One region of the Aneurinibacillus baijiui genome, then DNA from elsewhere that is predicted to be linked to it. Evidence: predicted binding sites of a transcription regulator. Region 1 holds the regulator's gene; the other holds the start of a gene.
What was found. Region 1 encodes CtsR, which represses protease genes until heat stress. Its sites were predicted from a motif close to ATGGTCAATAAAGGTCAAACA; they were not measured.

Region 1 (5,142 bases):
TCATCAAGGGTGGTAGCACCAATGCACTGCAATTCACCTCGAGCCAGCGACGGCTTCAGGATATTGGAGGCATCGATGGCACCTTCAGCTCCGCCTGCACCAATCAGCGTATGAAGCTCATCGATGAAGAGAATAATATTACCCGCCTGACGAATTTCATCCATGATTTTTTTGAGTCTATCTTCGAATTCACCGCGGTATTTCGTACCAGCAACAACCGTACCCATATCCAGCGTCATCACGCGCTTATTGCGAAGTGTCTCTGGAATTTCATTATTAATAATACGCTGAGCCAGCCCTTCCACTACTGCGGTCTTACCTACACCAGGCTCCCCGATGAGTACCGGATTGTTCTTTGTGCGACGGCTGAGCACCTGAATGACACGCTCGATCTCTTTGGCGCGGCCAATGACAGGATCAAGCCCACCGTCACGCGCAACCGATGTCAAGTCACGGGCAAGGCTGTCAAGCGTAGGTGTGTTGATCGCCGCATTGCTTGAGCTTTGCTGGTGCGAAGACATGGCCTCGCTGCTGCCGAGCAGCTGCAATACCTGCTGACGTGCTTTATTTAAGCTTACACCTAGGTTATTCAGAACGCGGGCTGCTACGCCTTCTCCTTCACGGATCAGACCAAGCAGGATATGTTCTGTACCTACATAGGTGTGACCTAATTTACGTGCTTCGTCCATGGAAAGTTCGATTACTTTTTTCGCTCTTGGGGTATAGTTAATGTTGCTTGGCTGCTCACCGCCACGGCCGATAAGCGATTCAACCTCGCCCTGGATTTTATCTAAACCGAGACCTAACGCCTGCAGCGCTTTTGCAGCAATGCCGTCTCCTTCGCGGATCAGACCAAGCAGGATATGTTCCGTACCAATATTCTTATGTCCTAAGCGAACGGCTTCCTCCTGGGCAAGAGCCAAAACTTTTTGTGCTCTTTCCGTAAAACGACCAAACATCATAAAACAAACACCTCCATAAGTATAATTAAAAAAATGGGTATGATATTATTCCATCGCTGACTGCAAGCGTTCTCGGATGAGCCGTGCTCGGCGTTCGTCACGGGAATCTGCGGTCAACTGCTGACCCGCGTATTGCTGTAAAAACCCTGGCTGCGTCATGACCATCAATTCGTTCATCACGCTCAGCGGCACACTCCTGATAATCTCAAGATCAATGCCAAGCCGTACGTCAGAGAGACGCTCAGCCGCTTCCTTGGACTCGATGATGCGTGCGTTCGTCAGAATACCGTAAGAGCGGCATACTCTATTTTCTAGTTGCAGGCGATGATTCTGCAATAGATTATGGCGGGCTGCACGTTCTCGTTCAATAATCTGCCGGGTTACGCTTGTAAGATTCTCAATAATTTCTTCCTCGGATTGTCCGAGTGTCACCTGATTGGAAACCTGGAATAAATTTCCGACAGCTTCACTGCCCTCTCCGTAAAGCCCTCTTACCACCAAGCCAAGCTGATTAATTGCAGATAAAATATGATTGATCTGCTGGGTCATTACAAGACCCGGAAGGTGAAGCATAACCGAAGCGCGTATACCTGTTCCTGCATTCGTCGGGCAGCTGGTAAGAAACCCGCGTCGTTCATCAAAAGCAAAGTTGACATGCCTCTCGAAGCTATCATCAATGCGATCCGCCGTCTCCCAGGCTTCTCTTAGCTGTAGACCGGAGAACAGACATTGGATACGAAGATGATCTTCTTCATTAACCATAATGCTGATGGCTTCATTTTCGCTTAAGATAACAGCACCCTTCCTTGAATCGGAAAGAAGATTCGGGCTGATCAAATGCTTCTCCATCAGTACACGCCGTTGAAGATTGGTCAATGCATCCATCCGGATCATCTCAAAGCGCTCGTTCGTCGCAAACGCTTCATCTTCCATCGCCTTCTCAACCTGTTCAAGAATCTGCTCAAGCTGTGAGTCGGTGGCAAGCAATGGAAACGGATGATCACACAGGTTACGCGCCAGCCGCACGCGGCTGCTGATGGCAATATCGGCATCCGCCCCATCGCCATTCATCCATTCGCTTACTGCGTTTGATATAAACTTCTGGAAAGACATGCGTTTTCCCTCCTACAAATCTGCGATTTGCTGTTCTAATTCGCGGATTCGGTCCCGAACCTTTGCCGCCTCCTCGAATTCTTCGCGCTCAATGTATGTTCTCATCTCATCTTTTAGCTCAGAGACTTCTTTTTTGAGCTTGATTGTACCGCCCGAACGCTCCGGCACTTTCCCGCTATGATGGGTATTACCGTGTATGCGGCGAAACAGAGGGTCTAGCTTCTCTTCAAATGCTTTATAGCAATTGCTGCACCCAAAACGCCCGCTCTTGCTGAACTGAGCATAGGTTAGTCCGCACGTATCACAACGCAGCGGAGTCTCCTGCTGAACCTTAAACGCATTCATACTTGGCTCCGACTGCTGATTCAGCAGGCCTGATAAAAGATGGTGAATGGAAAAGTTGTTCATACCCCCAGAAAACATGTCGCCCTTCTCCTGCGCGCACACCTCGCAAAGGTGAAACTCGTTTTTCTCACCATTGACGATTTTCGTAAAGTGCAGCGTGGCCGGACGCTGATGGCATTCTTGGCATATCATATGCACTTCCCTCCCGAATACACATAATTCTATGGCTAATAAATGAAAATCGCGGTTAACATCGCTCGAAGAATGTCCGCACGGAGCTGATCGCGAATCGGTACCGGCACGCTGGAGATGACCTTTCCACACGCCGCTTTCATCATCTGCATTTCTTTAGGTGAAATGATACCTTCCTCTCGCAATCTTTCAATAATATTGTCACAGGCCGCTGACGTTATACTCTCTCCGATCACTTCCATAAGCATAGAATAGAACCGCTTATGATCAATGATCTCGACCTTACGGATGCGAATATATCCGCCTCCGCCCCGTTTGCTCTCTACAAGATAGCCTTTCTCGACCGTAAACCGGGTGCTGATTACATAGTTAATCTGTGAAGGCACGCATTGGAACTTATCAGCTAATTCGCTGCGCTGGATTTCTACCGCTCCACTGCTGCTCTGCTGAAGAATCTTCTTCAGATGCTGTTCAATAATATCCGATATGTTCCGCATGTACACACCTCCCCGCCGGCTTCTGACTTTGACTTTCTTTGACTTTAATTATAATAATCCTTATGTAAAAATGCAAGGTGCTCCTACTTTTTATTCTTGACCTAAATTTTCATTTATATTCTTATCTACCCTCTTTTTGGCGTTTATAACAAAAAAACCTGAAGCAAACTTCACTTCAGGTCTCTTGCATATTTATCTACAAGCGAAAGAATTTGAGAGAAGGATGTGACACACTCGTCCGCTTCATCCAGCTCTCCGTCGGAAGCAAATCCGAAGTCACAAGCAATGGTGTAGAGACCGTTCACCTTCCCTGCTTCAACATCCGAGTGGCGATCACCGATCATAACGGCATGTTGAATACGATAGTCAGCAAGCAGTTTTGCTACAAGGTCATTCTTCGTCTTCGTCTGAAAACGTCCTGCGCTGTATAAATCAGTAAAAAGATGAGTAAGACCCGTGTTCTCCACTACGGCTTCAATGTATGCTTCTTCTCCATTGCTGACGACAAATACCGGGATACCTCGTTGGGTAAGATTCTCCAGCACATGTATTACATGATCATACAGCTTGCCTTCCTTACGCTTCAGCCGCTCTACCTCATATTCAAGCATCAGCGTATTCGCCTTCTCTTTCACTTCATCAGAAGCACCAGGCATAAGCGTATTCCAGATCTGTTCCACCGTCATACCGAAGACATTTAGGATTTGTTCGCGTGTCGGTACCTCTCCTTCATACAATCCCTCCCGCTTCAAATGCTCAAAAGCATCCGCAGCGGCCGGTAGCGCCACATTCTCTGTCTGGAGCAGGGTACCGTCCATATCAAAAAACACTGCTAACTCAATCGTACCTACAGAAGACTTTATCACTTCTGTCATTAGTCATCCTCCTTTATGCAGTAGTGTGTCTTACATCATCATCGTAGCGAGATTTATTGTAGCAAATAAAAGAGTTGGACTCAAAGACAAGAACTGAGCAGTGCCGAAACGCACCTCTTCTAGCCGAAACGTCCGGTAATATAGTCTTCTGTACGTTTATCCTGCGGATTGGTAAAGATCGTCTCTGTCTGATCGAATTCAATCATTTCTCCAAGCAGGAAGAATGCGGTGTGATCGGAGACGCGTGCTGCCTGCTGCATATTATGCGTGACGATAATAATTGTATACTTCTTCTTCAATTCAAAAAGTAACTCTTCCACTTTCTGCGTGGAGATAGGATCTAGCGCTGAAGTAGGTTCGTCCATCAATACAACTTCCGGTTCTACCGCCAGCGTACGGGCGATACACAAGCGCTGCTGCTGTCCGCCGGATAACCCCATGGCATTTTTGTTTAACCGATCTTTAACTTCGTTCCATAGACCGGCCTGCATCAAGCAACGCTCTACAATTTCATCAAGTTTCTTCTTATTTCTAAAACCATTGATCCTTAGTCCCGCTGCAACATTCTCATAGATCGACATGGTCGGAAATGGGTTGGGCTTCTGAAATACCATACCAACCTGCTGTCGAATGGTAACAGGATCCTTATCCGAGCTATAAATATTCTGTCCCTCAAGCAACAGTTCACCCTCTACCCTGGCTCCTTCAATGACTTCATGCATACGATTAATGGCGCGCAGGAATGTCGACTTCCCGCACCCGGAAGGTCCGATGAACGCCGTTACTTTATTCTTTTCAATCGACATGTTGATATCTTTAATCGCATGAAAATCTCCATACCATAAGTTCAAACCTTTTGCCTCAATCATTGATCTCCACCTCGTATATTCTATCGCTTTCTCGTAATTAGACGCGCAGATACATTCAACACAAGAACAATTAGAATCAGCGTTAACGCTCCGGCCCATGCCTGCGCCTGCCATTCTTTATATGGGGAAATGGCGTAATTGAACACCAGTACCGGCATCGAGGCAATCGGTTCATTGAGCGATTGGTTCCAATACATATTTCCGAATGCCGTAAAGAGCAGCGGAGCCGTTTCTCCTGAGACGCGGGCGACCGCAAGCATAATACCCGTAATGATTCCGCGGAGCGCAG
Region 2 (5,142 bases), on a different contig from region 1:
CTACTCTTTTCATTATATCTTTCGATTCAGTCCATGTAATGCATAATCATTAATTTATTGCCATTTCCTCCATAAAATACTACAAAGGATATAGCATCCACATGGCAAACGACAAAAAAACAAGCAGAAGCCGAACAAAATCTGCCCGACTCCTGCTTGTTTTCGTTATAACGTTCTCTTCTTCACGCAAATCGCATCCTGCTCCACATCTACAGAGATGTGCTTGACATCCTCTTCCTCAATCACCACATCTGCGATACCATCTTCTACGTACTGCTGGATCATTCGACGCAGCGGCCGAGCACCAAAGGACGGATCATAGCCGAGTTCAGCCAACTTTTCCTTTGCCTCTTCTGTTACGGTGATGTCCATTCCCTGCTCTTTCAAATTCATTACGACATCTTGCAGCATCAAATCAACAATGTGCAGTAAATCCTCTTTGCCGAGCTGACGGAAGGAAACCACGCCATCGAACCGGTTCAGAAATTCAGGTCGGAAATACGATGCAAGAGAAGCCATGACGTCAGTCTCCTGCGGTGCGTTCTCTGCGCCAAATCCTACCGTAATCTTCTTCTCTGTTACACCTGCATTGCTTGTGGCAATAATGACTGTGTCTTTAAAGGCTACGGTGCGTCCCTGACTATCGGTTAAGCGTCCATCCTCAAGGATTTGCAGGAACATATTCTGCACATCCGGGTGCGCCTTCTCAATCTCATCGAGCAGAATAATGCTGTATGGGTTGCGGCGGACACGCTCAGTCAGTTGTCCCGCTTCCTCGTGACCCACATAACCCGGAGGAGAACCAATTAGTTTGGAAACGGAATGCTTCTCCATATATTCACTCATATCAAGCCGAATCATGGACTCTTTCGTACCGAACAACTCTTCTGCAAGGACCTTTGTCAGCTCTGTTTTACCAACACCGGTTGGTCCGACAAACAGGAAAGAGGCAATCGGGCGATTTTTCGGCTTCAATCCGGCACGGCTGCGGCGGATCGCTTTTGCCACCTGGCTAACCGCGTGAGACTGGCCGATGACTTTGCTCTCTAGCTTTTGCGCCAGATGCTTCATTTTTTGCTGCTCATCGCTCTGCAGCTTCTTCACAGGAATGCCTGTCTTACGTTCAATGATTGCCTGAATGTCTTCTACTGTCACAGCCGCTTGCTGCTTATTGTCCTCCATCTCATCAAGCTGCGCCAGCAGATGGTTCTCTTCATCCCGCAGACGAGCAGCGCGTTCATACTCCTCTTTGGCTGTCGCTTCCTTCTTCTCCTCGCTCACTTGCGCAAGTCGCGCCCGCATCTCTTCTGTCGTCTTTCCTGAGGTGCGAAGATTCACTTTTGAGCCTGCTTCATCAAGCAGATCTATTGCTTTATCCGGCAGGAAGCGGTCCTGAATATAACGATGTGACAGTTCCACGCAGGCACGGATCACTTCATCAGAGTAGGACACTTGATGATAGGACTCATATTTTACGCGCAGACCCTGTAGAATCTGCAGCGCTTCCTCTACGGTCGGCTCCTTGACCATCACCGGCTGGAACCGGCGCTCAAGCGCGGCGTCTTTTTCGATGGTTCGATATTCTTTGAGCGTCGTGGCTCCGATTACCTGCAGTTCTCCGCGGGCGAGCGCAGGTTTTAGTATGTTGCCTGCATCCATGGAGCCTTCGGCTGACCCCGCACCGACCAGCAGATGAATTTCGTCGATAAACAAGATGACATTCTTTCGACCTTGCAACTCTGCAATAATCTGCTTCATCTTCTCTTCAAATTGGCCGCGGATGCCGGTACCTGCGACAAGGGAAGCCACATCCAGCAGGTAGACCACTTTTCCCTTCAACTTAGCAGGGACTTGTCCTTCCGCGATTTTTAATGCCAAGCCTTCTGCAATCGCGGTCTTCCCAACACCCGGTTCTCCAATCAATACCGGATTGTTCTTATTGCGGCGGTTAAGAATTTCAATAACGCGCTCAATCTCTTCATCACGGCCAATCACCGGGTCGATAAGTCCAGCTTTTGCCGCATCGCTGACATTGCGTCCTACATCATCGAGAATTCCACCGTCCTGTCCATGGGATTGCGACTTCAGATTTCCTTGGGTCATGGACGGATCTTCCGGCATTCCTTGACCTTTGAAGAATTGATCAAATCCAGAAACGTTCGGGAATACACCTGATGGCATCCCTGTTCCTGCTTTACTTCCGAGTTTTGTATAGCACTCATGGCACAGGTATAACTTATGCACATGCTGTTGTTGTTGAATGTTCAAGAATACATTTGCTTGTTTTTGGTGGCATCGTTGACAAAGCATACATCATACCTCCTCTATTTATCGTCATTTTGACTTTGACTTTCTTTGATCTATTATCATTATACTTTGACCTTATCTGACTTTCAATAGAAAAATAAATAAAAATATACTCATACTATTCTGTTATTTCACGTTTGTTAATGGGGTTCATCCTGCTACCACTTGTCCGCAGTCCATTTTCTTATGGATGTAAGGCAGCAAAAAAGCGGAGAGCCGCCATACAGGCATCTCCCCGCTTTTCTTATTTTACGTCCGTTTTTTGTAGCTGCTGCCGCAACTCTTCTACGCTTGTCACAGGCGCCTGGCAGGCAAAATTCTCACATACGTATGCAGTGGCCCGACCATCCTGTACGGTCTTATCCGCCAACATCGGTGCAAGTGAGCGAGCTTTTTCTCGTATCTCGTCTGTTACTACGGATACGACAGCGTTTGGCATGTAATGGTTCCGTACTTCTCGGACCATCTTCTCGGCCGCTTCTCGGTTCGGTGCCGCAATCACGATTTCTTGTGCCGGACCAAATAAAAATTGCACCGCCAACATAAAGTACGCATGGGCCTGCGGATGAAGCGCCGCATCACCTGCGAGCGCCTCCATATGCGCGTCTGCCATACGTACGATCTCCTCCTGACCCGTAAGACGGGAGAGACGAAGGAGATTCAATGCGGCTACAGAATTGCCGGACGGCATCGCGCCATCATACAACTCCTTCGGACGCATAAACAGCTCTTCACTGTCGCTTCCATAAAAATAAAACGCACCGTCTGTCTCATCCCAAAACAATTCGATCTGACGCTGCTGCAGCTCCAACGCATAAGCCAGATAATCCAGCTCAAAGGTCGCTTCATACAGTTCAAGCAAGCCCCAGATCATAAACGCATAATCATCCAAATAACCGAGGAACGCAGTATCGCCGTCCCGGTACCTCGCCATCAAGCGTCCATCTGTCCGCTGCAGCTTGTTTTGTATGAACTGGGTGGCCTTCGCGGCCGCTTCCGTATACATCGACTCATCAAGCACGACCGCACCGCGCGCCAAAGCGGCGATCATCAGTCCATTCCAGGCGGTAAGGATCTTATCATCCTTATGCGGATGGATGCGCTTCTCCCGTGCGTCAAATAATTTTCCTCGGCACTTTTCGATAAACGATTTCAGTTCGCCATGCGTCATGCCTTCTCCCTGTACCGCTTCGGCAAGTGATTTATGGACAAGGTTCGGAATGCTGGTGCTATGTTCAAAATTGCCGTAATCCATGATGTCATAGATACGGTTGAAACGGGCGCCGTCTTCTTCACCAAGAATGGCATGTACTTCTTCCGGCCGCCATACATAGAACTTGCCCTCTTCCCCTTCTGAATCCGCATCTTCCGCCGAATAGAAGCCGCCTTCCGCATCCGTCATATCCCGCAGCACATACGTAAAAATCTGCCGAGCTACCTCCGCATACTCCTCTTCTCCGGTCGCCTGGTATGCATCCAGGTAGATCAGCGCCAGCAGCGCATTGTCATACAGCATCTTCTCAAAATGCGGCACAAGCCATTGCTGATCGACCGAATACCTCGCAAAGCCAAATCCGATATGATCATACATGCCGCCCCGGCGCATCCCATCTAGTGTCTTTGTCACCATGTCCAGCGCTTTTGCTTCACCGCTCAGCTTCCAATGCCGCAGAAGGAATGACAGGTTATGCGGCGATGGGAACTTTGGCGCCTGTCCAAATCCGCCATATCGGGAATCGAACGTGCTTTCATACTGCTTATATGCTTCTGTGAGCGTTTTTTCGGTTAATTCTCCGCTGCCTCTTGTGCTAATCGCATGTTCCTGCAAGGCCTGAACAATTTTCTGTCCAGTGCTCGATACCCGCTCCCGGTCCTCATCCCATTTTCCGCGAATTTGCTTAAGTACATCCATCAGGCCCGGCCGGCCGTGTCGGCTTTCCTTTGGGAAGTAGGTGCCTGCGAAGAACGGTTCCTTGTTCGGTGTCATAATAACGGTGAGCGGCCACCCGCCTTGTCCAGTTAAAGCTTGGCAGACTGTCATGTAGATTTGATCAATGTCGGGACGCTCTTCACGATCTACTTTAATGGGGATGTACTGTTCATTGAGAAGATTGGCAACTTCCTGATCCTCAAAGCTTTCTCGTTCCATGACGTGGCACCAGTGGCACGTTGAATAGCCTATCGAAAGAAAGATTGGCTTATTTTCTTTATGCGCTTTTTCAAACGCCTCTTCTCCCCATGGATACCAATCAACCGGGTTGTAGGCGTGCTGCAGTAAGTAAGGTGACTTTTCATGGATCAGGCGATTCGGATTTCCGTTTTCATGGGTTGCGCTCATTATGTACCTCCCAACAGGATTCTCTTTCCTCTAGTATATACACAATGATGGAATGATTAACACAATTTGTCTTTACTAAACTGTGATCGAGAATCTTTGTCCAAGACGTCCTTCTAAACTATACAGATGAACCTACGAACAAAGAGTTTAAGTTGAGCTGCTTTTTATTCTCGACTTAACTTATTGGTCGTAATGCCAGGTCATTTTCTTATAAAAAAATCATAGAGCCTGTATTAGGGTAAGACTTTGCGGCCTATCTTACATCATGCCGCCCATCAAACAACCTGTAAAACTTTAAAAAATCGCTTTAAAGAATGGTTTGATATCAATGTTTTTGGAATTTATTTTAAATAGCATTGAGTCATAATGAAAAGTACTATGAAAAAAAGTATGAGTTTTTCACTCATTGATAAGTCAGATAAGCTAGGTGGCTTAGTGTTAATAACATTATCAGCGTACTAGTCTGTATTAGTCTGATACATCTGTTTATAGGTAAT

Region 2: a site for CtsR is predicted at 2,374-2,394, ahead of AB3351_RS21700 (ATP-dependent Clp protease ATP-binding subunit). Genes of this name have one in related genera too.

What each region holds. Positions count from the first base shown of each region.
Region 1 is NZ_JBFTXJ020000022.1:7,309-12,450, reverse strand. It holds gene clpC (ATP-dependent protease ATP-binding subunit ClpC) at 1-962, opposite strand, end outside; gene AB3351_RS22755 (protein arginine kinase) at 1,008-2,075, opposite strand; gene AB3351_RS22750 (UvrB/UvrC motif-containing protein) at 2,088-2,612, opposite strand; gene AB3351_RS22745 (CtsR family transcriptional regulator) at 2,648-3,109, opposite strand; gene AB3351_RS22740 (HAD family hydrolase) at 3,280-3,984, opposite strand; gene pstB (phosphate ABC transporter ATP-binding protein PstB) at 4,104-4,853, opposite strand; gene pstA (phosphate ABC transporter permease PstA) at 4,874-5,142, opposite strand, start outside.
Region 2 is NZ_JBFTXJ020000018.1:55,134-60,275, forward strand. It holds gene AB3351_RS21700 (ATP-dependent Clp protease ATP-binding subunit) at 166-2,310, opposite strand; gene AB3351_RS21705 (thioredoxin domain-containing protein) at 2,552-4,645, opposite strand.